DNA from 2 places in the Corynebacterium amycolatum genome. Region 2 is predicted to be linked to the other one. Evidence: riboswitches for the same ligand, from Rfam matches in the RefSeq annotation. Region 2 holds a riboswitch; the other holds the start of a gene.
The links. A riboswitch is a leader RNA that binds a small molecule or an ion and turns the genes downstream of it on or off. The one in region 2 is predicted to bind cobalamin.
Positions count from the first base shown of each region.

Region 1 (14,636 bases), 130 kb from region 2:
AGGACGCGTGGGTGCATCGCCAGTGCGCCTGCGAGAGCGACGCGCTTGCGCTGACCATAGGAGAGCTGGTGCGGGACGCGTTCGGCGAGATCGGTGATTTCGGCGGTGCCTAGAGCCTCTCGGACGCGCCGCTCGACTTCCTCGTTCTCCAGCCCCAGGTTGACGGGACCGAAAGAGACATCTGCAAACACGCTAGCCGCGAAGATTTGCTCATCCGGATCCTGCGTGACCATCTGTACTGAGCGGCGAACCGTATTGCGGCCGTGCCGGGAGTACTTATAGGCGGTGCCATCAAGGCGAACCTCACCGCCATCGGGCTTAGACGCTCCCGCGAGCATACGCAACAGCGTGGATTTGCCAGAACCGTTTGCGCCCAATAGTGCTAGGCGCTCGCCACCCGAAATTGCCAGCTCCACGCCTTTCAGGACGTGGGTTTCGTCATAAGCGAATGTAACTGCGGCCGCTTCCACAATGGCGCCGCTGGCACCATCCACGCGATCAGCGCTATTTTTCCTACTGATCGACATCCCTATACACCCCATTTCAGCAGCGCCCAGGCCGCAATCAACGACAAAAGTAATGCACTGGATATCGCGAGGAACTTCGGCTGGCTCGGCCGCGAAATAACCAGTACTTTCATTGCGCTCGGATCGGCACGCAGCTCAATTCCTTCTTGCATCTTGCGGGCTCGAGCAAAAGCGATGACAAAGAGGCTGGCGGACTGCGCCGCGACATCACGAATCATCGCCCGGCGCGTGGAGTGCCCAAGACGTCGCGCTTGGGCTTCTGTCATTGAGTGCGCGGAGTGAATCAGCACGCCAGTCATCCGATAAATCACTTCAGCAAGGTACGTCAGGTACCGAGGCATGCCACGTTTGTCGAGCCACGCAATGAGCTCCGAAATCGGAGTGGTCAGCGCAAAGACCATCGTGCAGCTGATACCCGCAAACGAACGCATCACAACCTGCGCCATTCGCTGCGGGCCATCCGGCGACCACGCGAGACCGTCGGGAGTAAGCGCTACCAAAATCGGAAACGCGCCGACGAGCACAAAAACCGCCGGTGCCAGCACCATTGCCACATACAGCTTGCGGGGCACCCGGGCTATGTACGCAATAAACCAAGCAATGACCGCAATGACCGGCGCAAAGGGAATTGGCGGAAGCGCAACCGCCAGAATCAACAGCCCACCGAGCAGCAGGATCTTTTCGCCCACGTTACGGCGCGCCCAAGCGCTGCGCGCCGCTGCGGCTTCTAGCGCATTCACTGCTCTTTCTCGCGCTTGTCTGAACGCGCAGCAGCCTTCCCTCGGTAGAAGCCAATAACGTAGAACAGGACGCCAGCACCGATAACGGCCTGGAGCGCGAACAGACCCGACTCGACCTCACCCGGCAGTTCGCCGACGAGTGGCTCGAACCACGGCTCGTAGTTCGGGTCCATTTCCTGAATTGTCTCCGTAGCGGTGGCATCAGTGCCGGCGAACGGCTCCTCTGCGTCGTCGTCGCCGTAGTTGAAGAACAGCGGGAACATGGCAATTACGACTACCAGGACAATAAGACCGACGCTGCCCCACACGGAGTTCTTCTTCGGCCGGCTAGCTGCCTGTGCGTCGACAATCTGCGCGTTGTTTTTTGCATTCATAATCGTGCTCTCTTTCGCTTCTTTTCGCTTGACGACGGCTACTGCTTCTGGCCGGATACGGATGCAGCTGAAGCATTCTGCGAAGTGGCAGACCCTGCAACAGCGTTGGTTGTGGTGTCTGCAGCTTTCGCCTCCAGCGCCGGTGCTGGCGCATCGCCGAAGCGGGACAGGAAGCCGAGATCGAGGAGCTCAGTGTGTGCCACTGCCAGCAGGGTGCGCATGAGAATGACGGTGACGAGAGCCTCGATGATTGCCAGCGGAATCTGCGTGATAGCGAACAGGCCGAGGAATGTAGCCAGCGCGCCGCCAACACCGCCCGGGTTTGCCGGGTGCGCAAGAGCGAGCTGCATGGAGGTCACGACGTAGGTGGAGAGGTCAGCGAAGAACGCTGCCATAAACACACCTGGCAGCAGGCCTCCACCGAGCTTTCGAGTCAATACGTAGAAGGCGTAGCCGACCCACGGGCCGACGATTGCCATGGAGAAGATGTTCGCACCGAGCGTCGTAATGCCGCCGTGAGCGAGCAAGATTGCTTGGAAGAGCAACACGATGGAGCCAAGCAGCGCCATCACCGGAGGTTTGAAGATTACAGCACCAAAACCCGTACCTGTCGGGTGCGAAGTGGAACCCGTCACGGATGGAATCTTGATTGCGGAGAGCACGAAAGTAAACGCACCGGCAGCACCGAGCAGCATGCCGCTACCGGGATGCTGTTTCATAGTGCGCTTGGCTTGAACTGCGCCGTGAATGACAAAGGGAGCGGCAGCTACACCCCACCCAATGCAATGAGTAACTGGGAGAAATCCCTCAGCAATATGCATGATGTAAATCTTCTTTCTGCGGCGCTATTCACCTCGACAGCACCGCTCGACCGCCAATCCGCGGACGCGAATTGGATGATTTACAGTCGGTCTCCTGGCTAATGGGCTGAGGAAAGCTTCACACTTCTATTAATGCCTCGCCTCCTTCCCCAAAGGTTTGAGTCCCCCTGAGTGGCTTCGACGAAGCACCGCAATCATCGGATCCATTGCCTGCGTTTTCGGTTATCGCATATAACCGCTGTGCAGATAACGGCCGCAATCGCGCCCAATCACAGTGGCGAGGGCCGCTGCCTATTTACAAGGCATTCCCGTGCACCGTAAATCACGTCTCAGAATAGTGGATTCTAAGGAACTTTACGGCTCTTTACCCTCACAATGGAGGTAAAGACGAGCAGGGCAATCACATAGCGTTAACGTGGTAAGAGCAGGAGCATTGCGAAATCAGCGGTGTGACTGCGACGGTGCCGGCCGCGGCGGCTGTGACGGTGGTAACACCGGAATTAACAGCCCCCTTCCCCACGCAATTCCCAAAATAGACGAACTGGTCTGTACTAATTGCAGCATCAGGCGTACACTACGGCTACACGCGAAAACTCATTAGGAAGTCCTCTGTGATTTCCGGAATGGATAAGATTAATGACTATTTATAACGATGTCACTGAACTGATCGGCAACACCCCGCTGGTTAAGCTCAACCGTGTTACCGAGGGCCTGCCGGGCAACGTGATTGCCAAGCTGGAGTTTTACAACCCTGCCAACTCGGTCAAGGACCGCATCGGCAACGCAATTATCGATGCCGCCGAGCGCTCTGGCGAGCTCAATCCGGGCGGAACCATCGTCGAGGGTACCTCGGGCAACACCGGTATCGCGCTGGCAATGGTCGGCGCAGCCCGCGGTTACAAGGTCATTCTCACTATGCCGGACACCATGAGCCAGGAGCGCCGCGTCGTTCTGCGCGCATTCGGCGCTGAGCTTGTACTCACCCCGGGCGCAGATGGCATGCGCGGTGCTGTCGATAAGGCCAACGAAATCGTGGCTAACACCGACAATGCAATCCTGGCTTCCCAGTTCGCCAACCCGGCCAACCCGGCTATCCACGAGGCAACCACTGGTGAAGAAATCTGGGAAGCTACCGACGGCAAGGTTGATTACTTCGTGGCTGGAGTCGGCACCGGCGGCACCATTACCGGTGCTGGTCGCACGCTGAAGAAGCACAACTCGGACATCAAGCTGGTGGCCGTTGAGCCGAAGGCCTCCCCACTGCTGACCGAGGGCACCGCCGGCCCGCACAAGATTCAGGGCCTGGGCGCAAACTTTATCCCAGAGGTTCTCGACCAGGAGCTTCTCGACGAGATTATTGCGGTTACCAACGAGGACGCTATTGAGGTCTCCCGCAAGGTTGCTGCAGCCGAGGGCATCCTCGGCGGCATTTCCGCCGGTGCAAACATCAAGGCTGCTCTCGAGATTGCAGCCCGCCCGGAGGCTGAGGGCAAGAACATCGTCGTGATTGTCCCTGACTTCGGCGAGCGCTACGTCTCCTCCATCCTGTACGAGGACCTGCGCGACTAAAACCAAGCGCTATAAGCGCCCGTAACCTTCTCTGCAGAGCCCGCTAGCTGGCACTTTCCGTCGGCAAGCGGGTTTTGCATTGCCCACACTTCCGACCAGATAGAATTGACGCCCATGAGTGACTTTTTCCGAATCCTCAAAGAGGATCTGGACAATGCCCGTGCGCATGACCCAGCTGCGCGCAGTGATGTAGAAAATGCCATTGTCTACTCCGGCCTACACGCAATCTGGATTCACCGATTCTCGCACCGCCTCTGGAAACGAGGCGGGATTTTCAAGGGCATTGCACGAGTACTCGCACAGTTTTCCCGTTGGCTGACTGGTATTGAGATTCACCCGGGCGCTCAAATTGGCCGAAGGTTCTTCATCGACCACGGCATGGGCATCGTCATTGGTGAAACCGCAGAGATCGGTGACGGCTGCATGCTCTACCACGGTGTGACACTCGGCGGCCGCTCACTGGAGAAGGTAAAACGCCACCCAACTCTGGAGGACAACGTCACCGTCGGGGCAGGTGCGAAAGTCCTTGGCCCGATCACAATTGGTGCGGGTTCATCGATTGGCGCCAACTCCGTGGTCACCCACAGCTGCCCACCCGATTCCATCGTGATAGGGATTCCGGGCCGCGTACGCCCTGCCAAGCCCGGCGAACACAAGCCGTTGTGCGATCCGGCGGTGTACGTCCAGGGTGACGGGGACTTCATCTAGCCCTGCCCTAAAGCTATCTCTACGCATAAATAAGCCGACCGGCTGCTCTTGCTATCGTGAGCAGCCGGTCGGTTTCTTTATGCGTTCTTTGCCCTTCAGCGACTAGTCAACCAGTAGATCCTGGTATTCCGGGTTTTTCTCGACGAAGTTGGCAACAGCGGAGCAGCTGGTGCGAATCTTGCGGTTGTTCTTCCGAACATCATCCAGCGCACCTGCGATAAGCGGCTTGGACAGGCCTTGTCCACGGAATTTGCCATCTACTACCGTGTGGTCAAAATCCAGGGCACCTTCCACCGGGGTGTAAGCGGCAAAACCGGCCTCTTCTCCCTCTACGGTGAGAACGTAGCGCTGACCGGCCTCATCATGCGAAATAGTGTGTGCCATTTTCGGAATCACTTCCCTCTCGTGGTTGTGAAGCGTCGTCATTGCAAACGACTCTTAGGATGTAACCCAGATAACAGCTCTCGCTTCGGATTAATTCCGAATCCTGGCTAATTCTGCACTAGCGGGGGTTCGCCCGGGTGCTCGTCGGCACGCCCGACAGCGACACGGCACGGGACATCGCCCTTCGCGACCTTAGCCGCAGCCTCACCTTCTGCCCACCCCGGGCTGACGGCCTCAGCGAGCGGGCCTGCCAAATCCGCCATTTCGCAGTGAGAAAGCCCCGGAGCCACCACACTGATGCGATAACGCTTCCGATCCCCCGGATCCATGCCTGGGTTGGCCTCCGCCCACAAATCAGCGAGCGAAGAGGTGCGCCCCACATCGGGCATGACATCCTCGTAGACGTTGACTTCCTGATCCGGAATCAGTTCCGCGAGCACCCCACGAACCTTCTCAGCAGCCGATTGGCTGCCCTCAGCATCCGTGTAGACGAAGATGCGCACGACCCACGGCAGCGTCTTATCGTGGGACAGCGTTCCTGCTGAGGCGAATTCCTTACTCATGCACAACATCCTATCCGCTAGGGTGTGCACGCGGTTTAATTTCCCCCACTTTAAGGTTTTCGCACGGCGCAATGCACTTTGCTTTACGACGATTCCCGCGACAAACACCTGGTAAAAACAAAGAATCCCCGGTCCGTTTCCGGACTGGGGATTAATTGTGGCCAGAAGCGGGATCGAACCGCTGACCTTCCACTTTTCAGGCGGACGCTCTACCGACTGAGCTATCTGGCCAGACTTGAAATTAATCAAGTGGCGACCCTGACGGGACTTGAACCCGCGACCTCCGCCGTGACAGGGCGGCGCGCTAACCAACTGCGCCACAGGGCCTTAAATGCTGTGCTCATCTTTCTGGATTACCAGCGCTGCGCACGAGTTGTTACTCTACAGAACAGCGCTAAACATAAGCAAATCGCCAGTTCATAGCAGATATTTTAAGTTGAAAACTGACATCTGGCCCCGGGGCTCGGGGCAACCTAGACTGTGGCACCCCGGTGGCAGCGACGGGTTAACAGACAAAAGTATGTCCGCTCAGTATGTCGCCGGGTGGACGCTTTTTGCCACTTAGCTCTTAATGCGAGTTACTGACTGCGTTTATGTCAAAAATGGCCCGAAAAATGGCCTGGAAGTGTCATAAACTCGCACAGTTTCACATTTGCAGCCCACATTCGCTTGTGCAGCCCGCAATCTTTCGGACTGTCAGTTTTGCTACTTGACCCCGGGTTGTGGAGCTGCCGCAGTTGGGGGGGCAGTCACTATCTTGAGAATCAAACACACTTTTTGCCCCCCCACACATACCGACGCCCAGCGCACCACTAACCAAAAGCAAAAAACACCAGCTCCAACCGGAACTGGTGTTTAGAATTGCGACCCTGACGGGACTTGAACCCGCGACCTCCGCCGTGACAGGGCGGCGCGCTAACCAACTGCGCCACAGGGCCATCATGATTTTTAGTGGTACTCCCAACGGGATTCGAACCCGTGTTGCCGCCGTGAAAGGGCGGAGTCCTAGGCCTCTAGACGATGGGAGCCCGACTTGACGCTGCAAAGAGCTGGCCACTCAATGACACATTCCGCGTACTTCTGCAGTGCATGAACACTGTATTTGCGCGCGCTCTTGGCAACGTAAAGAACTATAGAGGATAAGTACCCTTTTCCCAAAATCCACAGCTGAACTGGAATTTCTTACTATTTACGAAAGCACTATTAGCGCTCCGATAAGCTCGTCACTATGGCAACTCCGGATTTCATTGTTCAGCTCCGCGAAAAAATAGGCCACGCTCCGCTATGGCTCCCCGGTGTCACAGCTGTCGTCATTCGCGATGTTCCGCCGAATGCACCGATGTACGCCCTGCCTGAGGTATTGCTGGTTCGCCGCTCCGATAATGGGGAATGGACTCCAGTTACCGGAATCATCGACCCAAACGAGCAGCCTCACGACGCCGCCGTGCGGGAGGTAAAGGAAGAAACTGGACTCGATGTCACAGTCGAGGCCCTGCTCGGCACCGGCGCCGTCGGCCCTGTCGAATACCCCAATGGCGATGTCACCTCTTACGTGGATATCGCCATGCGCTGCAGTGTTGTTGGCGACGACGTCCCCCATGTCGCTGACGACGAATCGACCGAAGTCGGATGGTTTCAGATCTCACAGATGCCACCTATGAAGCCACGCTTCCGTCTAATAGTCGCCGATGCTGTCGCGCAGCTCAAGCACCCCGCGGGCTTCAAGCCGCGAATGGGTTACCACAAGCGGGAGAAGTAGCTGCCGCGAAAGGGCAAAACAGGCAAGATACGACAAAACCCCAGGTTACTAATGACCTGGGGTTTTGCGTGCTTGTGGGCCCTGCGGGGCTCGAACCCGCGACCTGCGGATTAAAAGTCCGTAGCTCTACCAACTGAGCTAAAGGCCCGCGCAAGAAAATAGCCTAGCAATTGCGCGCCAACTTTTAATAATCACCCCACACTTGCGATGGAACTACTGAAACACTCGTGGGATAAATGAGCGCAGTCAAACGCACGACCAATCCAACCGGCCGACCAAAACAGATTCGAAAACGGCAGTTCAGCGTGACACAATACTGTACGTGTTAGATACCTCCACGAGTCCACTCAGCGCCGCCAAGCCCGCCGATGCCACGTCCGCGCACATGCACATCGGCCCCTTTGAGCTCGCCTCCCCCGTGGTACTCGCTCCGATGGCCGGTGTCACCAACGTGGCATTCCGCACGCTGTGCCGCGAGCAGGAGCTGCAGCGTACAGGCACGGTCTCCGGCCTCTATGTCTGCGAGATGGTCACCGCGCGAGCACTGGTCGAGCGCAACGAGAAGACCATGCACATGACCACCTTCGCGCCCAACGAAAACCCGCGCAGCCTGCAGCTCTACACCACTGACCCAAAGTGGACCTACGAGGCCGCGAAGATGATCGTCGACGAAAACCTCGCCGACCACATCGATATGAACTTCGGCTGCCCGGTACCTAAGGTTACCCGCAAGGGCGGCGGTTCAGCACTGCCGTATAAGCGCCGCCTCTTCGGCAACATCGTCGCCGCTGCTGTCAGGGCCACGGAGGGCACCGACATTCCGGTGACCGTGAAATTCCGCGTCGGTATCGACGACGAGCACCACACGCATCTCGATGCCGGCCGCATCGCCGCCGAGATGGGTGCCCAGGCTGTGGCTCTGCACGCCCGCACCGCGGCGCAGCGCTACTCCGGTCACGCCGACTGGTCGCAAATCGAGCGATTGAAGGAGCACATGGTCGACTCCGGCTTCAGCAATATCCCGGTGCTTGGCAACGGCGACATCTTCGCCTCTACCGATGCCCGCAAAATGCTCGACGAGACCGGCTGCGACGGTGTCGTCGTCGGTCGTGGCTGCCTTGGTCGCCCGTGGCTATTCGCGCAGTTGTCCGCCGAGCTGCGTGGCAAAGAAGTGCCGCCGGCACCAACATTTGGTGAGGTCGCGGGGATTATCCGTCGTCACGCGGAACTACTCGTGGAGCACGAGGGCGAGCGTAAGGGTTGCCGCGACCTGCGCAAGCACATCGCCTGGTACCTGCGGGGATACCCGGCAGGCGGCGAGGTGCGCAAGTCTCTCGCACGCGTCGATTCGCTGGCAACGCTCGACGAGATTCTCACGCCGCTTTACGACGGCCCCAGCGCCCACGCCCGCCCGGAGGACGCCGACGGCGCCCGCGGCCGACAGGGATCCCCTGCAAAGGTGGTCTTGCCGGAGGGCTGGCTGGACGACCCGGAGGACGACACCGTGCCTGAAGGCGCGGAGATTATGCACTCCGGTGGCTAAGCTTCGGTTCTGAGCGAGTGTTTACATAACTTTACGAGGGGTAATTGGGGGCTCCCCACTAACGCGCGACCTTGTTGAGGATTGCCTACTATGGAACGCATGCGCACTGTCTACCGAGAACAAATGGACAACTTGGCCCACAGTCTGATTGTGATGTGTGACCGAGTTGGATCCATGCACAAGCTTGCGAACAAGGCCCTCTTTGAGGCTGATTTAGTCTCGGCTGAAACCGTTCTTTCCCAGATTGATTCTCTCGAGGACCTGCGCCAGGATGCGGAGCAGCGAGCCTTTGAACTGTTGGCACGCGAAGCTCCTGTAGCTGGTGACCTCCGGCAGATTGTCAGTGGTCTCTACATTGTCGAAGACATCTCCCGCATGGGCGCGTTGAGTGTGCATATTGCCAACGTTGCCCGGCGTCGCCACCCGAACAAGGCACTGCCGGAGCCCGTGGAGGGATTCTTCCGCGAGATGGCCGCGGTATCTGAGCAGATGACGCACGAAACCCGTCAGGTACTCATCGACTACAACGTTGACCAGGCATTGGCCTTAGATAAGACCGATGACAGCATCGACGACATCCATCAGCACCTGTTTACGCTGACCAACGACGATAATTGGCCACACACCCCCGCGCAGACGGTGGATGTCACCCTGCTGAGTCGCTTCTACGAGCGCTACGCGGATCACGCCGTCGAGGTTGCGGCCCGGATTGTTTACCTGGCCACCGGTTACAAGCGCGATGTCTACCTGGACAAGCTTGAGGACGAGCGCGACCAGCGCAGCTTTAACCAACGCCTGCAGGCCTTGGAGCGTCACCTGCGGATGTAGGTTCGTGAAGTTGCAGGCTGCTGGGGTGAGTGTTGGGTTGCTCAGGAGGGCTGGGTGTTGTGCTGCTGAGCTGGGTGTTGGACTGCTCGGCGGGTTTCAGGCCGGAGTGGAGCCGTTTTTAAGTCACACCAGGCTAAACACCGCCCCAGCCAAACACCGCCCCACCCCGAGAAAGTGACTAGGTTTATGACACTTTACTGCGAGTAAACGTTATTCATCTGACATAAACCTAGTCAGTAACTGTTTGATCCCGCCACAAAAACTGTGTGCCCCGGCACAAAACACCTCCGCGGTTAGACAATCGGGTGGCAAAACATGTGCTCGACATAGCAATCTCATAAACCGCAACAACAAAAAGAGCCCCGTACCTCACGCGTGTGCACGCGAGGTACGGGGCTCTTGCTTTTTGATTATTTTGGCTATTAAGGCATACGCAAAGCGTTTAGCCGAAGCGACCGGAGATGTAGTCCTCGGTTTCCTTCTTGTCCGGATTCTCGAAGATCTTCTTGGTCGGGCCAACCTCGACCAGGCGACCCGGCTTACCGGTTGCCTCGAGGGAGAAGAATGCGGTCTGATCGGACACACGAGCTGCCTGCTGCATGTTGTGGGTCACGATGACGATGGTGAATTCTTCCTTCAGCTCGTGAATCAGGTCCTCGATTGCCAGGGTGGAAATCGGGTCCAGTGCGGAACACGGCTCGTCCATCAGCAGAACTTCCGGCTCAACTGCAATTGCGCGTGCGATGCACAGACGCTGCTGCTGACCACCGGAGAGGCCGCCGCCCGGCTTGTCCAGGCGGTCCTTGACCTCATCCCAGAGGTTGGCGCCGCGCAGGGACTTCTCGGCAACCTCCTGGAGATGAGCCTTGTTCTTAACACCGGCCAACTTCAGACCAGCCACGACATTGTCCTCGATGGACATGGTCGGGAACGGGTTCGGACGCTGGAACACCATACCGATGGTGTTACGAACGGAGACCGGGTCGATCTTCGGGCCATAGATGTTTTCGCCGTCGAGAAGCACCTCGCCAGTGACGTAGGCACCCGGGATGACCTCGTGCATACGGTTCAGCGAACGGAGCACGGTGGACTTACCACAGCCGGACGGGCCAATGAATGCGGTAACGGAACGCGGCGGGACGTGCAGGTCGACGTTCTGCACAGCGTGGAAATCGCCGTAGTAGATGTTGACATCGTTAAGGTCTAGGCGCTTAGCCATGGTCTTTCAAAAACCTTCCTTGAAATAGCGGACGTTAGGCGCCCAGCATTAACTGCTCTTGACGGAGAACTTGGCGGATACGACGCGCGCCAGGATATTGATGAGGGCAATGATGAGAACCAGCGTGAGCGCTGCGCCCCACATCTTGTCGAATGCCGCACCGGTATTACCGGCCTTGTACATGTCCAGCATGAACAGTGGCAGCGAGGACTGCGACTGGCCGAACGGGTTGTAGGTAATGATTCGCGAGGTTGCAACCAGAATCAGCATCGGTGCGGACTCACCCATAACGCGGGCGACGGCCAGCATGATGCCGGTGACGATGCCCGACAGTGCGGTCGGGAGCACAATCTTCAAAATGGTCTTCCACTTCGGAACACCCAGAGCGTAAGAGGCTTCACGCAACTCGTGCGGAACGATGCGCAACATTTCCTCGGTGTTGCGGACCACGATCGGCAGCATCAGCAGAACCAGTGCCAGCGACACGGCGAAGCCGGAGCGGCTCATGCCGAACATGACCACCCACATCGAGTAGATGAACAGCGACGCAACGATCGACGGCACACCGGAGAGGATGTCGACCATGAAGGTGGTGACCTTGCCCAAGCGGGAGTTACCTGCGTACTCGACCAAGTAGATGGCGACGAAGATACCGAACGGCACGGTCATGAGAGTTGTGACCAGAGCCTGAACCAAGGTACCGACGATTGCGTGAGCAACACCGCCGGCAGACGCACCAACGGTGACACCGCGCTGGGAAGCAGTCCACCACTCACCACTCAGCAGTGACGGGGTACCTCGGACGACAAGCTCAAAGAGAACCCACACCAGCGGGATTAGGGCAAGAGCCATGCAGCAGTAAATGAGGACCGTGGAGACGTTGTCCGCTACCTTGCGGGAACCCTTAATCTGGGTGAATGCCGACTCCGTGGTGGGGACCATGTCTGCGGGGCCGTGAGGCGAAGAATCAGTAGTTGAACTAGTCATTGTTACTTCTCGTTTCTTTTCCTACGACCTTGCTACTTCTTCGCAATCATTCGGGCTGCGGAGTTGACCACGAAGGTCAGCAAGAACAGCACCAAACCTGCGGACATGTAAGCGCCGGCCTTGAGGTTGTCATTGAACTCCGGTGCCGCATTAGCAATTGCGGTTGCGAAGGTGGTACCACCGTCGAAAAGCGAGCCACGGAATGCCGAGGACGGGGAGATTACGAGGTACAGAGCCATCGTCTCACCGAGGGCGCGTCCCAGACCCAGCATCGAGCCGGAGATAAAGCCAGAACGACCGAATGGCAGAATGGCCAGCTTGACCATCTCCCAACGGGTCGCACCGAGAGCCAGCGATGCCTCAATGTGACCACGCGGGGTCTGAACAAAGACCTCACGGGTGGTAGCCGCGATAACCGGCAGAATCATAATTGCTAGCACAATGCCACCGGTGAAGAGGTTTCGACCGGTCTCGAAGGCCGGTGAGTTTGGGTACAGGGCAAACATCGGGATAAAGCCCAGTGTCTTAGCCAACCACCCGTACAGACCAGCCAATGCCGGACCGAGAGCCATAAAGCCCCACAGACCGTAAACAATCGACGGCACTGCGGCCAGCAAATCCACGAGGTATCCCAGCGGCTTAACCATCTTCTTTGGAGCATAGGCAGTCAGGAAGATGGCAATACCCAGCGCAACCGGCATCGCCAGAATCAGCGCCAGGATGGAAACCGCGACGGTCACCAGAAACATGTTCGGAATACCGAAGTACATGGCGGAGGTATCCGCCAGGTTCCATCGTTCGGTGTAGGTGAAAAAGTTCGCTTCGTTACGGGACATTGCCGGAACTGCGCGCAGGAGTAGGAACACTGCAATTGCGATGATGGCAGCAGTCACCAATGCGGAAGATCCTACCGCCAGAATCTTGAAGATTCGGTCACCAGGACGAACAACGCCGGACTGAATGGCTTGCTCTTCCGAGCTCTCGTCGCCGGAGGAATCCACCTGCGGTGCTGAGGACTGCAACAGACTGCTGTCTACAGCCTCCTGCTTCCCTTCAATGGGAGTCGAGGAACTCATGATCTCATTTCCTAAGTAGAAGTGATTTGTGCTTCAACGCACATGAAGACCGATTGGCCTCAATACCCCTCTACGAGCGGTACCCAATCAACTGAGGTGTCGATGTATAAAGCCAACCGGTCTACGTCAGGTTTTCGGCCTACAGCTCAAATCTGCGTGGCCGGCTGAAGTAATCCTCGCGCCAACCGGGTAACAACAGAGCCAACTCTGCTTTCACCCGCGTTGCGCGCAACGAATTACTTGATAGCGTCAACCGCTGCGGACAACTTGTCCTTGAACTCACCCTGAACCGGGATGTAACCCAGCTCTTCGAGCTCTGGGCCCTGGCCCTCTTCCAGAACAACCTTCAGGAAGTTCTTAACCAAGTCACGAGTCTCCTCGTCGTAACCAGCGGAGCAGACGATTTCGTAGGTGGTCAGAACCAGCGGGTAAGCGCCTTCCTCATCCATTGCGAACAGAGCGTCGGTGTCAACAACCATGTCGTGACCCTCAGTCTTGAACGTGACGGAATCCAGAGCCTTACCGACGGTGTCGTTGTTCAGCTCAACCGGGCCATGGCCGAAGTCCATCTTGGCGATGCCCAGACCCTTGTCCTCCGCGAAGCCAGACTCAACGTAGGTGATAGCACCGTCGATATTGGAAACCTCGTTGACAACACCAGCCGAGCCGTTAGCGCCCTGACCAGTAGCAGTAGGGAAGGACTTGGAAGCCTCGTGCTTCCACTGCTCCGGAGCAGCAGCGCTCAGGAACTTCATGAAGTTATCAGTAGTACCGGACTCCTCAGAGCGGTAGACAACCTTGATGTCCTTCTCCGGCAGCTTCGCGTCCTTGTTGACCTCAGCAATCTTCGGGTCGTTCCACTTGGTGATCTTGCCGTCGAAGATTTCAGCAACCAGTGCCGGGGTCAGAGTGACATCAACGCCCTCGAGGTTGTAGGCAACGGCAACCGGACCGATAACCATCGGCAGGTGCCATGCATCGTTACCATCGCAGCGCTTCTTAGCCTCTGCAACCTGGTCCTTGCCGTCCTTCTCCTTCAGCGGAGAGTCGGAGCCAGCGAAAGCAACGGTGCCAGCAATGAACTGAGTCTGACCGGAACCAGAGCCAGATGCGTTGTACGACAGAGTCGAGCCGGTCTCTTCAAACTTGGTGGCAAATAGGTCCATAGCGCGCTGCTGCGAGGTAGCGCCCTCACCCTGCAGCTCACCAGTGACGTCAGCCAAACCCTCAACGTTAGAAGCGCCTTCGCCGCCCTCTTCAGAGCAAGCGGCCAGGGTGAGACTTGCAATAGCGGCCAGACCAATGACGGATGCCGCACGATTCTTCTTCAGCACAGTAAATCCTCCGGGTTTACACAATGAGTGAAACAGTTCTCGTGGAACCGCCACACTCCGGTCCACTGCGCTGAACCTATCTACCGATAGTAACCGGAACCTGTTCAAAACATTAACAATCGGTGAACGGCGCAAGTAATTCTTTATTTATCCTCATTTTCCCTGTAAGAAGCCCTAAAATGCGCCCCTGAAACACTGAGGATT
Region 1 covers NZ_CP069513.1:1,091,736-1,106,371, reverse strand. Annotated here, with positions in the region: gene I6J19_RS04890 (energy-coupling factor ABC transporter ATP-binding protein) at 1-527, opposite strand, end outside; gene cbiQ (cobalt ECF transporter T component CbiQ) at 530-1,267, opposite strand; gene I6J19_RS04880 (energy-coupling factor ABC transporter substrate-binding protein) at 1,264-1,641, opposite strand; gene I6J19_RS04875 (energy-coupling factor ABC transporter permease) at 1,680-2,462, opposite strand; cobalamin riboswitch at 2,530-2,797, opposite strand; gene cysK (cysteine synthase A) at 3,099-4,031, shown strand; gene epsC (serine O-acetyltransferase EpsC) at 4,146-4,739, shown strand; gene I6J19_RS04860 (GNAT family N-acetyltransferase) at 4,842-5,123, opposite strand; gene I6J19_RS04855 (hypothetical protein) at 5,231-5,686, opposite strand; tRNA gene I6J19_RS04850 (tRNA-Phe) at 5,845-5,917, opposite strand; tRNA gene I6J19_RS04845 (tRNA-Asp) at 5,937-6,013, opposite strand; tRNA gene I6J19_RS04840 (tRNA-Asp) at 6,551-6,624, opposite strand; tRNA gene I6J19_RS04835 (tRNA-Glu) at 6,639-6,714, opposite strand; gene I6J19_RS04830 (NUDIX hydrolase) at 6,915-7,445, shown strand; tRNA gene I6J19_RS04825 (tRNA-Lys) at 7,521-7,593, opposite strand; gene dusB (tRNA dihydrouridine synthase DusB) at 7,831-8,988, shown strand; gene phoU (phosphate signaling complex protein PhoU) at 9,079-9,816, shown strand; gene pstB (phosphate ABC transporter ATP-binding protein PstB) at 10,259-11,035, opposite strand; gene pstA (phosphate ABC transporter permease PstA) at 11,084-11,977, opposite strand; gene pstC (phosphate ABC transporter permease subunit PstC) at 12,055-13,098, opposite strand; gene pstS (phosphate ABC transporter substrate-binding protein PstS) at 13,335-14,432, opposite strand.
Region 1: another riboswitch for cobalamin. It lies ahead of I6J19_RS04875 (energy-coupling factor ABC transporter permease); the one in region 2 lies ahead of metE (5-methyltetrahydropteroyltriglutamate--homocysteine S-methyltransferase).

Region 2 (14,636 bases):
CGATGCTGGAGAACATGATTTTGGGCTCCGGTATTTCGCTGACCAAGCTGTGGTTCTCGGTGACCCAGAAAGAGCAGCGCACTCGCTTCGCTATTCGCCAGGTCGACCCGGTACGTCAGTGGAAGCTCTCTCCGATGGACCTCGCATCGCTGGATCGTTGGGGTGACTACACCCGCGCGAAGGAAGAGCAGTTCCGTTACACGGATACCGATGAGTCCCCGTGGATCACCATTAAGTCCAACGACAAGAAGCGTGCCCGCATCAACGCAATGCGTTACGTGCTGAGCAAGTTTGAGTACACGGAGAAGGACCACGAGCTGGTCGGTACTCCGGATCCGAAGATTGTTAAGCGTGGCCGCGACCAGATTGGTGACTAGTTCGGTGGCTCGTGACTGACAGAGTTCTTGTCTAGTAGTAACGCCCGCAGGAGTGCTCAGGCACTCGGCGGGCGTTTTCTTATGGCTGGCAGCGCCGGGGCGATGCGAGTTAGTGCCTGAGTTTATGACAAAAACGGCCAGAAATTTTGCCCGAAAGTGTCATAAACTCGCACAGTTTCACATTTGCAGCCCGTAAGCTTTTTAGTCCGCCAGACTGTAGCCCGCCAGACCGCAGCCCTCTACCCCTCAATCAGCTCCTGGCCCCAGTAGGAATCTGGGGTGGTGCCAGGGGCGATCCAGTACACAGCGGAGCCGATGTGGCGGTTCCACTCATTGAGCAGATCGCCGCGATCCAAGCGGGCCTGGATTGCGCTGAACTGGTTGTCCGGGTTCTTCTGGAATGCAACCCAGACCAGGCCGACGTTCGGTCCTTGGAACGGGAAGGCCGGCTCACCGGGCTGGTCTTCGTATGCATAGGCGCGGCGACGCAGGGCGTCGTCAGGCTGGCCGTCCTGCTCACGGGACAGTGCCAAGTGAGACTGGCGGTGGATGAGGTACTCTCCCTTGTCATCGATGGCGTCCATGTCCTCTTCATCGAACTCGCTTTCGCCGCCGGAAAGAGGAGCGCCGGTGTGGAAGTCACGGCCGATAACGATGGAGCGTTCGTCGGTGCTGAGTTCATCCCAGTTGTTCAGGTCGAGTGCGATGCGGCGAACAACCATGACACAGGAATTGTTGATTGCCTTGTCCTTTGAGTCAATCCACACCTGCTCGGACCATTCTTCTGGAGTCGAAGGGTTGACGGTGCCGTCGAGCTGGCCCAGCGGGTTGCGTGGGGTGGCGCCGTAAGGTTGCGAACCCCAGGCGTAGGAGAAGCCCTTCTGGAACCACTTCACGGTAGCCCATGTAGCCGCTTTCTTTTCCAGCAATCTGGCCGCCGCGGTAACGGTGACGAGGTCATCGCCGCACAGCTGCAACACAAAGTCCGACTGGCTCCATTCCGGGCGAAGCATGTCGTGTTGGAAAGCAGGGATATCGTGCAGGCCAGCGGGCTTGCGCTCTGGTTTGCCCAGGATGTCGAAGATACGCTCACCGAAACCCGCGGTAATGGTCAGGTTTGCGGTGGCTGCGACCATTTCCGGTTCCAGATACCCCTCGATGTCCTGGCCTTGGGTGAGGCGGCGGGCAACGTCGGTAAGCGAGGAGAACAGTTCCTTCAGATCTGCTGCGTCGATGCCGTCCTTCAAATCGAATGCGACAAGGCGAAGATGCGCTTGGCCGGGCTGTTCAATGCCTGACTGGACCGAACCATCGAACGGAATCTTGGCGCCCCTCAGGGAAGTTTCGGAAGCCTGTGTCACTCGAGGTCACTCCTTGAAAAGGTGGGATAAATAGCCTTTATGACTACGAGCTTAATCACTTTGGCCCCAGCAGGAGAGCTCAAAGCAAAGGCTTGGGGAGGGGCTAAGTGAATGAGATATTTGTATATTGCGATATACTTCACATCCACAGCCGCCTCGAAGGAGTTCATAAAGGAAAGTGCTGCATATCGCACGTTTTCCGCGCAAGGTGTGTTTTTAGCCTAGCGCAATAGGCCCTCGAGTTATGCAGGGGAATCCCGGTGCAAGTCCGGAACTGTCCCGCAACGGTAAGCATCACCGCCAGAACTTTGGTTTATCCGACGCGTTGATAACCAATCTTTTCAGTGATGACAAGTCCGAATGCCTGCCGGTTGTGCAATTTCATATCCGATGCTGATCACGACTGACGAGGAAATCACGAGATCATGGCAATTCACGCAACCCTCGCGGGCATTCCGCGGATAGGGCGTAATCGTGAGCTCAAAAGAGCTCTGGAAAACTACTGGCGCGACCCGGCGACCGGCGGCTTGCTGGCCGCGACGGCGCGCAATACTGTCAATAGCTACATCGGCGCGGCGCTGAAGGCGGGAATCGACTCGGTTCCGACAATTGGGCGCTCGTTCTACGACTCCATGCTGGATACATCGGCGCTGCTTGGAGTGCTTCCAGCCCGCTTCCAGGATGCCCCGAAAACGGACGGTTCCAATCTGCCAGAATGGATTAACCACTACTTCGCCACCGCTCGCGGTACAAAGACGCAGCCGGCATCCGCAATGACCAAGTGGTTCGACACTAATTACCACTACATCGTTCCGGAACTGTCGGCCAATACGGAATTCACCATCGACCTCACTGACTGGTTGGACGATTCCTGCAGCTTGAACAATGGCGCCACAACCATGTTGCGTCCACATTTGATTGGTCCAGTGACCTACTTGAGCCTGTCGCGTACCGACGATGGTTCTAACCCACTTGGCCTTTTGGAAAAGTTGACCGATGCGTACGCTGACGTCATTGCTCAACTGGGAGAGAAAGGCTTTGAGTGGATTCAGCTCGATGAGCCGGTATTGGTCACTGACCTCGACGAAGTGACACTTGCTAGGACTCGCCAGGTCTACGAGAAATTGGCTGGCGTGTCGGAGTCTGCAAATGCCAAATTGTGGGTGCAGACCTACTTTGGTGATGGTGGTCAGGCACTGAAAACCCTTTCTGGCACAGGCGTGCAGGCCATTGGTTGCGACCTGGTAGCTGGTAGCTCCGAGCTGCCGCATTGGACTGGCAAGGAACTGCTGGTCGCGGGAATCGTCGATGGTCGTAATGTGTGGCGCACCGACTTGGATGCAGCCCTGGCGACGCTGGAGAAGCTGGCAGCTCGAGGCCCCATCGCGGTGTCGACTAGCTGTTCGCTGCTACATGTCCCGTACTCCCTGGCCTCGGAAAACCCGAGCGAAGAAGAAGCCGAGGTGCTGCAGTGGCTGGCCTTCGGCGATGAGAAAATCGCCGAGGTGACACTCTTGGCGAGGGCGCTTGATGCTAAGTTGAATGACCGCCAACTCGATGCCGCGGATTTGAAGGTGTTGAGGGAGTCCCGGGCAGCACTGGCATCGAGGGCAGAATCGAAGCGGATTGTTAAGCCTGAAGTTCGTGAAGCTTTGGCGGCAATCGAGGATAGCGACCGTAACCGTTCCCCGTTTGCAGCTCGCCAGGCGGCTCAGGCTGAGACCCTTAACCTGCCTCCGCTGCCGACCACCACAATCGGTTCCTTCCCGCAGACCAATAGCATTCGACGTGCACGTGCACAGCTGCGCTCGGGAGAGCTCACCCCAGCTGACTACGAGTCGTCAATGCTCGCTGAAATTCGATCTGCCATTGAACAGCAGGAAGAACTGGGGCTCGATGTGCTGGTTCACGGTGAACCTGAGCGCAACGACATGGTCCAGTACTTCTCGGAGCAGCTGGACGGCTACCTCGCGACCGCCAATGGCTGGGTCCAAAGCTATGGTTCCCGCTGCGTGCGGCCGCCGATCCTCTACGGTGATATCACCAGGCCAGAGCCAATGACGGTGCAGTGGTACAAGGCAGCGGCAAACATGACTGACCTTCCCGTCAAGGGAATGCTCACTGGGCCAGTGACCATGTTGGCATGGTCGTTTGTCCGTGATGACCAGCCAATCGGTGACACTGCGGATAATGTTGCGCTGGTTTTGCGCGATGAGATTGCAGATCTCGTGGCCGCTGGAGCGCAGATTGTGCAGGTCGATGAGCCAGCCATTCGCGAGTTGTTGCCCCTGAATGAAGCGGACCAGTCCGCCTACCTGAAGTGGGCTGTGGGGTCCTTCCGCCTGGCTACCTCTGGCGTGGCTGACGAGATTCAGATTCACACGCATATGTGCTACTCGGACTTCAATGAGCTCATTGACACCGTCGATGAACTCAACGCCGATGTCACGTCCATCGAAGCAGCTCGCAACGGCATGCAGGTGCTCGCAGCGCTGAAGGATGAGGGATACGTTCGTGGGATTGGTCCAGGCGTCTGGGACATCCACTCGCCTCGCGTGCCGACGGACGGAGAAGTCAGCCAGCTCGTGGAAGATGCGCTCGAAAGTGTTGACCCCAGCTTGCTGTGGATCAATCCGGACTGCGGTCTGAAGACCCGAGGTTGGGAAGAGGTTACGGCTTCACTGAAAGTATTGGTAGCCGCAGCGAAGCAGGCTCGTTTGCAGCTAGCAGAGTAAGCCGGAACCAAAAAGCCGAAAAATAAATAGCGGGTTAAGTAGCAAAAGTGTGTCCGCTCGGCGTGTCGCCGGGTGGGCACCTTTTGCTACTTAGCCCTACTTAGCCCCAATGCGAGTAACTGACTGCGTTTATGGCTGGCGGCAGCGGGCCAATGTGAGTTACTGACTGCGTTTATAGCAAAAATTGCCCGAAAAATGGCTTGAAAGTGCTATAAGCTTGCACAGTTTCACATTTGCAGCCCGTTGTGCCAACAAGGCCCCAACAAGGCCCCAACAAAGCTCCTACAAAGCCCTACACAAGCCGGGCTACTTCTTCTTTGCCACTACCGGCTCAATCGGGTTACCTCGCCAGGAGGTATGCGCAGGAACGTGGTCACCGCGCATAACGAGAGAACCGGGTTCGACGCGGCAGCCGTCGTCAAGCACAGATGCCGGCAGTGCGACTGAGTGCGGTCCCAGGACGGAGCCGTGTCCGATGTGGACGGTGTCGAGCGTCATCACGCGGTCGGTGAACAGGTGCGTCTGAACGACACAACCGCGGCCGACAGAAGCACCTCGCTCGATCGTGATCAGGTCGGTCTCGGGCAGCCAGTACGTCTCCAGCCACACGCCGTGGCCAACGTTCGCGCCGAGCAGCCGCATCGCGCGTGCGATACCGCCGGTGGCCATCGCCGGGTTCAGATACCACGGCGCGGCGACCATTTCGACGAACGTATCCTGCAGCTCATTGAGCCAGACGAACTTACTCCACAGCGGGTGGTCACCGGGCTTGTGCTTGCCGACGCACACCCACTTGGCCACGACCGTGATGAGCAGCCCCAGCGCACCAATAATCAGTAGCACGGCAGGGGAGAGCAGCCACGCGACCACCAGGCCGAGCAGGGCAGCGCCAACGCCACCTGCAGTGACCAGCTCCGCGGTGAACATACCAATTCCCTGCAGGCTAAACAGCGTGATCGTCGCCAGCATGAGAGAGACCATCGGCGCCAGGACACGCAGCGTCTCCACAATGCTGCGGGCGACCTTCAACCCCGTAGTCGGACGGTAGGTCTGCGCCGACTCATCACTGGAGACGGTTCCCACACGGCGCATGCGCTCTGGTGGCGAACCCCACCAGTTGGAACCGGACTTGGTCTTCTTCGGAGTAGAGGACAGCACGGCCACCAGCGAGTTCTTCGCCAGCTTGCGTTCCGGAAGCGTGATGCCGGAGTTGCCCAGGAAGGCGCGCTTGCCGATGCGGGAGTCGCCTACCAGCAGCCAACCGCCGCCGAGCTCGTAGCTGCCGACCATGGTGTCGTCAGCCAAGAAGGACTCGTCCTTGACGTGCAAGAACTTCGGAATACCAATCGCGGTGGAGACCTCGCTGTCGTGACCAATCTGGGCGCCCAGTGCACGCAGCCACAGTGGAGTCAGCATGGAGGCGTAGATGAAGAACAGGTCGTGACGAGCAGCATCCATCAGGCGAATTGTCGCCCAGGACTGCCAACCCACGCGCGAACGCACCGGGAACACTCCCGGCTTCAGGCCGATGCTGAACAGGCGCACGAGAATCAGCGTCAGCAGGGCATACACCGCAACACCGACGAAGGTGGCGGGAATAGCCCACAGCACGGCGCTGCCCAGCGTTGGCCAGAGATTCGAGGTGGTTAGCTCGGTGGTGCCGTCGATAAGTCCCGTGCCCCAACCGATGACAGCAGCCATCGCGACCGCAGCGGACAGCGGCACCAGCGTCAGCAAGACAGCGGTAAGACCGTAGATAGCCACCCAGTGGCGACGCGCCGGCGGGACTTCCTCCGGGAAGCGGTGCTTGGACCGGCCGACCTTGCGAGCCGGGGAACCCGACCAGCGCGCACCAGCCTTGACCTTTTTTTCACCGGTGACGGTGGAACCCGCCTCGATGTGAGCGTCATTGCCGATACGCGCGCCGGGCAGCAGCGTTGAACGGGCACCGATGCGGGCGTGCTTGCCAATAGTGACCTCGCCGACGTGGACGACATCACCATCGACCCAGTATCCGGACAGGTCTACCTCCGGCTCGATCGAGCAGTAATCATCCAGTTTGACCAGACCCGTCACCGGCGGCAGCGCGTGCAGATTCACGCCCTTACCAATGCGGGCACCCAGCATGCGGGCATACCACAGCACGAACGGAGCGCCCGCCACTGAGTGGGCGCCGGAGCTCTCTGCCAGGCGTTCAGCCGCCCATAGGCACAGATGCACCGAGCCGCCACGCGGGTAATCACCCGGGGCGATGTTGCGCGTGAGCAGGCGTGTCGTCGCCGCGTTGATGGGCATAACCCCCAGCGGGGTCAGGAACAACACGGCCAGTACAGCCACCAACCAGCCTGGTAGTGCCAGCGGCCCGCCGATAACCCAGTTGATAATCGCAAGCCACGTTACCCAGCGCATACCACGTGCCCACTGCAGCGGCACCATGAGGCCGACCTGCGCCCAACGGGTCTTGCGGGAGACAGGCGTCGGCTCGGGCACCTTTTCCAGGTGGGCGGTGGGGTCGCTGGCGTCGTCGGCAAGCATGTCGTCGCTGATGAAACCGCGAGCGACCAGTTCCTCGGCGAGGTTTCCCAGGCGTGGGTGGTCGTAGAGATCGCGCACGGCGACCTGTGGGGCGCGCTGACGAATACGCGCGATGACGCTCGCCGCCGCCAGCGACGTGCCGCCCAGGGCGAAGAAGTCCGAGGCCGCGCCGGGCGCAGGTACGGACAGCACGTCCGCCCAGATATCGGACAGCCATTTCTCCACAGGGTTCAGCTTGTCGACGTCGCCCTCCCCCGCACGCGCAGGCAGTGGCCACGGCAACGCCGCCTTGTCGACCTTGCCGGAGGTGCGTACCGGCAGCTCATCCATGATGTGCAGGCGTGGCACCATCGCGGCTGGCATGGCATCGCGGAGAGTGTCCATGCACTTGTCGTAGTCCATGGCTGCGGCGTCGCCACCGGCGCCGACGTAGCCGACCAGGATGGAGTCGCCAGCACCGGTCTTCTGCACCACGACAGTCGCCTGAGTAGCGCCGGGGAGGGCAGCCAGGTGCGCCTCGACCTCGCCGAGCTCAATACGGCGCCCGCCGATTTTCACCTGATCGTCGACGCGGCCGGTGAAGTACAGTCCGTCCTCATCCATGATGACGTGGTCGCCGGTGCGGTACGCGCGCTCCCAGCCCAGGGCTGGCAGCGGCGCGTACTTCTCGGCGTCCTTCTCCGGATCCAGGTATCGTGCGAGTCCCACACCGCCAATGACCAGCTCGCCCTTGGTGCCCGGTAGGACGGGGTTGCCCTCCTCGTCGATAACGGTGAGGTCCCAGCCGTCCAGAGGAAAACCAATGGTCACGGGCTTGCCAGGCTTCAGCTCGATGCCGGAGGCCACGACGGTGGCCTCAGTGGGGCCGTAGGTGTTCCACATTTCGCGTTCTGGGGTGGACAGTCGCTCGACCAGCTCTTGCGGGCAGGCCTCGCCGCCGACGATGAGCAGGCGCACGCTGTCGAGTGCCTCGGCGGGCCACAGGCCGGCCAGTGTCGGCACCGTGGAAACAGCGGTGATGTGGCGGGAAATCAGCCATGGGCCCAGGTCCACACCGGAGCGCACCAGCGAACGCGGGGCCGGCACCAGGCAGGCACCATTTCGCCAGGCCAGCCACATTTCCTCACAGGAGGCGTCGAAGGCGACGGACAGGCCGGCGAGAACGCGGTCGTCCGGGCCGAGCGGCCCTTCCGGGTGGTTGGCCAAGAACCATCGGGCCTCCGCATCGACAAAAGCGGCGGCGCTGCGGTGGGTGACCGCCACGCCCTTGGGCTTACCGGTGGAGCCAGAGGTGAAAATAATCCAGCAGTCATCGTCAGGAGTGGGCTCCTGCGAGATAATCTCGCGTGCGCTTGGCGGCGTCGGTTCCGTCTCTTCCTCGTCGGAGTCGGCGTCGGAGTCCAGCGGGCGGGGGCGATTACGTGCCGTGGAGCCAGCCAAATGTAGGCCTTCAGCATCGAAGTAACCGGCGATACCGGCCTCGCCGAAGACCATTTCGGCACGCTCGTCGGGGTCGTCCGCATCCACCGGAACGTAGGCGGCACCGGCAGCCATAATGGACAAAATTGCCAGGTAGAGCTCGCGGCTTCCCGACGGCATCCGCACACCAATGCGGTCGCCGCGACGGATGCCCTGTTCGTAGAGCCACGTAGCTGTGGAATCAATCTCGTTGATCAATTCCGCATACGTGACGACAACCTCGCCGTCATCGATGGCCTCAGCCTCAGGGAACCTTCGCGCGGTCGCCCGGACAATGTCAATGAGTGTGCGCTCAAGCGGCTGTTCCGTAGTGCGTAGGAACTTCGCTTCAGTGGTTGTCACTTGAGAGCCCCCTTCTTATTCTTCTTGCGCTTTTTCTTCTTCTTCGACTTCTTCCGTTTAGGACGCTGGGCATCGCTTGACGACGTCGCCTGCGTCTTATTCTCCGCCATGCCCTTGGTGTCTGTCTCAGTGGCCGTGGCCTCTGGGGTAGCGGTCTCAGGATTCTTCGCGCCGGCATTGTCAGAAAGCGGAGTACCGGTGTCATTTTCGTGGCTTGCAGCGGAGTCGTCGGCAAGCGATGCAAGCAGTGCGCGTACCTCGGGTGCACATTCGGAGACGGCGGCGCGCTCGGCTCTGCGGAGTGAGCGTCGCAGAGATGCGCGGGTGGTGTTGCCCGTTTCTGTCAGCGCGATGAGCTGGCGGCGACGATCTTTGGAGTCCCGGGTGCGCTCGACTAGATTTGCCGACTCCAGAGAGTCGATTAGGCGAACCATGTCAGAGCGATCCATGCCGAGCAGTGCGCTCAGCTCGGTTTGAGCCATGTCGCCGCCATCGGCGATGGCCTCCAGAACCCAATACCCGCGGATGGAAATCGACTCAATCTGAGTGCGGCCAAGAGCCGCGTTGACACTGGTACGGACAGCCGCGTCGAGCTTTGCCAGACACCAGGACGCGGATTTGCGCAGGGCCGCCGGTGCGACGGCGGGTTCGCTTGCGGAGCCGGGCTTGCACTTGGACTTAGTTCTGGCCTTAGCACTGGCCTTGTTTTTGGCTTTCGCCCCCTTGCGAGCCTTCTTCGCCTTGGTGCCGCTCTGTGCGTCGACAGCAGGCACCTTCGCGCCTACGTCGGCTGCCACACCACCGCTGGCGTCGGCGGAGTCTGCCGAGGAAAGTACGGATGAATCAGACATACTTCCCATACTAGACAATCTGGGGAACCATCAATAATGGGACATGGCCAACTAATAATGCCCCTGTTTGCCTGCGGATTGTTAGAAGGTCGGTGCTTTGGGGTGGGTAAATAAATGAAAAACTGCCCTGCAGGTAGGCAGGGCAGTTGTAGTTGATTTAGTTGGCCTTCTCCATCGGGCGGCCGAAGTGCTCCCAGTCGATCATGCCACCGGTGATGACGATGGTGTCGATACCGTTCTTCTCCAACCAGGAAGAAACCTGAGCGGCACGTCCACCGGAGCGGCACATCAGGTAAATGTCGGAATCCAGATCCAGCTCGCCGTAGCGGGACGGAATCTCTTCCATGGGGATGTGAATGGCGCCGGTGGCATGGCCGTCATTCCACTCCATCTGTGAGCGGACATCAATGATCTGTGCGTCTTCGGGTACTTCAGATACGTTTACGGTTTCCATAGTGCGCACTATACGCAATCTGGCCTTATCGCCGGAAGCGCAAAGGCCGCCGGAGGAAAACTCCGACGGCCGTAGCGCTGAATCACAGGAACTGCGTCAAAGGGGTGAACCCCAGGAAGGGGGGGGGGGGGGTGGTCAGCGCAATTCTTAACTGTGGCTCTTACTTGTGGCGTTCGATAGCCTCAGCCAGGATGCGCTCAGCCTCGGCCTTGTCGCCCCAGCCCGAACCGGAAACTTCCTTGCCCGGCTCCAGGTCCTTGTAGTGGACGAAGAAGTGCTCAATCTCGTCCTTGGTGAACTGGGAGACATCGTCGATGTCCTGGTAGTGGTCAAAGCGGACGTCATCCAGGACGCACAGCAGCTTGTCGTCGCCGCCGGCCTCGTCGGTCATCTTGAAAACGCCGAGCGGACGAGCCTTGACAATAACGCCCGGGAAAACCGGCTCCGGCAGGATTACGAGAGCGTCCAACGGGTCGCCATCCTCGCCGAGGGTTTCATCGATGAAGCCGTAGTCGGCCGGGTAGGCCATTGGGGTGAACAGGTAACGGTCGAGGTAGACCTTGCCGGTCTCATGGTCGACTTCGTACTTGTTGCGCTGACCCTTCGGGATCTCAATAGTGACCTCAACGCTCACGGCGATGACTCCTTATAATCGGTGTACACTTCTCTGACGGCTATCTTATGCGAAACCCGCTCAAAACCGTTTATTTGTGCACCTTAAGTGAGGTTTTGTTTCCAGGAAGAAGGTGTTTGTGACCGTGGGGAGTACCGACTCTGACAGCTCCAAAACCGCCGCTAAGGGCACGCCAAAATCGCCCAGTTCCGTAAAATCCGGCAAATCCAAGAAGTCGCGCGGACTGAAAATCGGCGGTGCCATCGCCGGTGTTCTCGTTATTGCAGCGGGCAGCGGCGTAGCGGTTGTCGTCAATAACAATCGTCAGACTGTGGTCGATGCGCCGCCCGCCGTCAGTCATGTTTCCGCTCCTGTGACGGCTGCGCAGTCTTCGCTTGACGACGGCACTCTGGCCCAAAAAGTCAGCGCCATCATGGACGCTGCTGCGGCTGATCCAGCTTTCGGTGAGCTGCATGGAATTGTCAGCGATGCTTCGACCGGCCAGAAACTGTGGGGGATCAATGACACCGCGGTGGCCTTGCCGGCGTCCAGCATGAAGATTCTCACCGCGTCTGCCGCACTGTTGGACTTAGGTGAAGATCATCGGGTTTCCACTCGCGTCTACCGGGTTACGGGGACTAATGACATCGTTTTGCACGGCGGGGGCGACCCCACCTTAAGCAAGGACGGGGAAGGGTTCTTCCAGGATTCGGCTTCAATCGCTGAGTTGGCGAAAAAGATTTCCGTGGTCATTCCGGAGGGGGTCGGCAAGGTCTATCTCGACAACTCTCTATTCACCGAGAGTTTCCACGAGACCTGGGAGCGTGCGGGGCTGGAGGACGGCTACATCGCACCGGTGGAGTCGGTGATGATGGACGCCGGTCGTATCGATCCGACGAATGAAGAATCGCAGCGCAGCGCCACGCCGGCTGTGGATGCCGCTGATGCACTGGCCGAGGCGCTTGGTGCGGAAAACGGAGGCAGTCTGAGGGATGCGGCCAAGGATGGTCAGTCACTGCCTCTGGATCCAAACCTCATCGCGCTCGTGCAGTCAGCCCCGCTGGTTACCCGTGTGCACGAGATGATGAACTACAGCGACAACGTGCTCGCCGAGTCCATTGCCCGTGAGGTGGCTATCTCTCGCGGTCTGCCGCCGACCTTTGATGGGGCCGCACGTGCCGTGCGTGACACTCTCGCGGAGCACGGTTTTCCTCTCGATGGTGCGGTGCTGTCGGACTCCAGCGGCCTGAGCACGGATAACCGTATTTCTCCGCAGCATCTCTCCGAGGTGCTCAATTCCGCCGCGGGTCCGGTGGAATCGGCCGAGCAGGGGGGACTGGGGGAGTCACAGGAGTCGTCGGAAAGCACGTCGTTGCGCCCACTGTTGGATAGCCTGCCGGTGGCGGCGGTGTCCGGCACTCTGGCGACGCGCTTTGCCGGCCAGTCCGGGGCGGGCATCGTCCGTGCGAAGACAGGCACGCTGAATAAAGCCTCGGCGTTGGCGGGGTATGTGGTGACGAAGTCGGGACAGGTGCTGACGTTCGCACTGATTTCCAACGAGGCGAGCCTGTTGCCGGCAAGAGCTGCGTCCGATAAGGCAGCGAGCGCCCTGGCAGATATCTAAACTGAGATTCATTTACCACTGAAAATAATTTGAGGAGATGAATCCGCAATGGCCTCTCACACTTCCGCGATTAGGAACTTGCCCACCGTCCACGAGATTGCCGCGCAGGTTCGCGAGGGAAAGCTAAGCCCGGTCGACAGCGTGCAGCGCAGTCTCGACGCTATCGCCAGACTGGATGGAGGGATTCATGCCTTCCGTGAAGTGTGGGCGGATAGGGCTCTGCAGGTTGCGCGGGAACTCGAGCACAGCGAGAACCTCTCGGAGTTGCCGCTCGCAGGTGTGCCATTCGCGCTGAAGGAAAACACTGCTCTAGAGAACCCGTTTGTCCAGCAGTTGACTAGCGCCGGTGCAATCGCGGTGGGAACTACGGTGAATCCGCAGTTCTGTACGTGGGGGACGACGACGCTGCCGGGGCTGGCCGTCGATAATCCGATTCTGCCGGGGCACACTCCGGGTGGGTCCTCCGGCGGATCCGCAGCGGCTGTCGCCGCTGGGATGGTTCCGTTTGCGCAGGGCAACGACGGCATGGGGTCGCTGCGTATCCCTGCAGCGTGCTGCGGGCTTTCGACCCTGAAGGCGACCCCGGGAACAATGCCGGGGCGCGTGGGCGGCAATGACTGGTACGGAATGTCTGTCCAAGGGGTGCTCACAGTCAACAACGAGGACTTGCGCCTGATTACCAAGATCCTCACAAATGGCATGGTGGATGCGGAGGATCCGGCGAAGACCCTGCCTGAAAACTTCGCCGTCAGCGTGGACACCACTGCGCCCGTATTCGGGTTAAAGGCTGCACCGGAGTACGTCGATGCGGCGCAACAGGCGGCGAGAGTATTCGCGGACAAGGGCTTTGCCGTCACGGAAAAGAACATGCCGTACTCGCTGAACCCGCTGCCGATGCTCGCGCGCTGGACTGCGGGGGTGGCAGATCAGCTTCGTGACGAGCCGTGCCCGGATCACCTGGAGTGGCGCAACCGAGTCCACGCTGGCATTGGGCGCTTGCTGCGTTTCACAATCAATGGCCGCCAAGTGGCACGCGATGGCGCCCGCATCGAGCGTGAGCTGCCGGGTGACACCATCTTGATTACTCCGGCTCTGGCCAAGAATCCACCGCGGATCCGCGCATGGCATCGCATGCCCTGGATTGTGAACCTGTTGTCCAATCTGCGCTTCACCCCTTACGTTTCGACGTGGAATTACCTGGGATTCCCGGCCGGCATCGTTGTGGAGCCGACTTCTGGATTGCCGGTGCAGCTAATCGCGCGCCCGACTCAGGAGCGAATTCTGCTTACAGCGATGGAAACCATCGCAAGTGGTGGGCGCGTTGGCTAGACCTTTTTGGCCGGACCGCAGCCCTCATTTCCTCATCATTCGGCAAGCTGTTCGCGCGATAGTGCCGCAGGTGGGGCAGGAGTTGGGCAGCGGTATCGTCATTGGGCTTTCCGGCGGTGCGGATTCGCTCGCCCTGACCGCCGGGGCCTGTGCGGAAGCTTTCGGGTCCAAGGGGGCACTGGCCGGCCGCAACGTTCACGCCGTCGTCGTTGATCATCAGCTTCAGCAGGGCTCTGCAGAAGTCGCCGAGCGTGCCGCCACCATGGCTCGGGGGATGGGGGCTACGGCCGAGGTTATCGCGGTCGATATCAATAACGATTCCGACCGCGGTCCCGAATACGAGGCGCGTTTGGCTCGACACCGAGTCCTACGGCAGATTGCCCAATCTCGAGGTGCGGCACTGATGCTCGCCCACACGTTGGACGACCAGGCGGAAACAGTTTTGCTGCGGCTGGCCAGAGGGGGCGGCCCGCAGGCGCTGTCCGCTATCAGAGACAATCTCACGTGGTCGGACGGGACTCGGATTCTGCGTCCGCTGCTCGGTGTGCGACGCACCGACACTCAGCGCTGCTGTGAAGAGCTGGGCCTAAAAGTCTGGCACGACCCACACAATCAGGACGACCATTACGCCCGTGTCCGGGTTCGAAAGACGATTTTGCCGCTGCTGGAGCAGGAGCTGGGTCCGGGAGTTGCGGAAAATCTCGCTAAGACTGCGGGGATTGCAGCAGTCGACAATGACTTTTTGGACGCTCACGCCGAGTCGGCTCTGGATGCGCTGCTGGGGGAGGAAGTGACGTCGGCAAGCGGGAGCCTGTCTGTGCGAGGGGTCGCTGAGCTTGACGACGCCATCGCGGTGCGCGTCCTCGCTCGTTGGTTGAGGCAAGCGGGTGCCGAGCCCAGCAGTAAACAGATCGACATGGTTATGGCGCTCGTGCA
Region 2 covers NZ_CP069513.1:957,927-972,562, forward strand. Annotated here, with positions in the region: gene ppk2 (polyphosphate kinase 2) at 1-377, shown strand, start outside; gene I6J19_RS04195 (Dyp-type peroxidase) at 617-1,738, opposite strand; cobalamin riboswitch at 1,953-2,124, shown strand; gene metE (5-methyltetrahydropteroyltriglutamate--homocysteine S-methyltransferase) at 2,164-4,473, shown strand; gene I6J19_RS04205 (Pls/PosA family non-ribosomal peptide synthetase) at 4,780-8,829, opposite strand; gene I6J19_RS04210 (MarR family winged helix-turn-helix transcriptional regulator) at 8,826-9,680, opposite strand; gene I6J19_RS04215 (rhodanese-like domain-containing protein) at 9,838-10,134, opposite strand; gene I6J19_RS04220 (inorganic diphosphatase) at 10,295-10,768, opposite strand; gene dacB (D-alanyl-D-alanine carboxypeptidase/D-alanyl-D-alanine endopeptidase) at 10,893-12,371, shown strand; gene I6J19_RS04230 (amidase family protein) at 12,420-13,700, shown strand; gene tilS (tRNA lysidine(34) synthetase TilS) at 13,693-14,636, shown strand, end outside.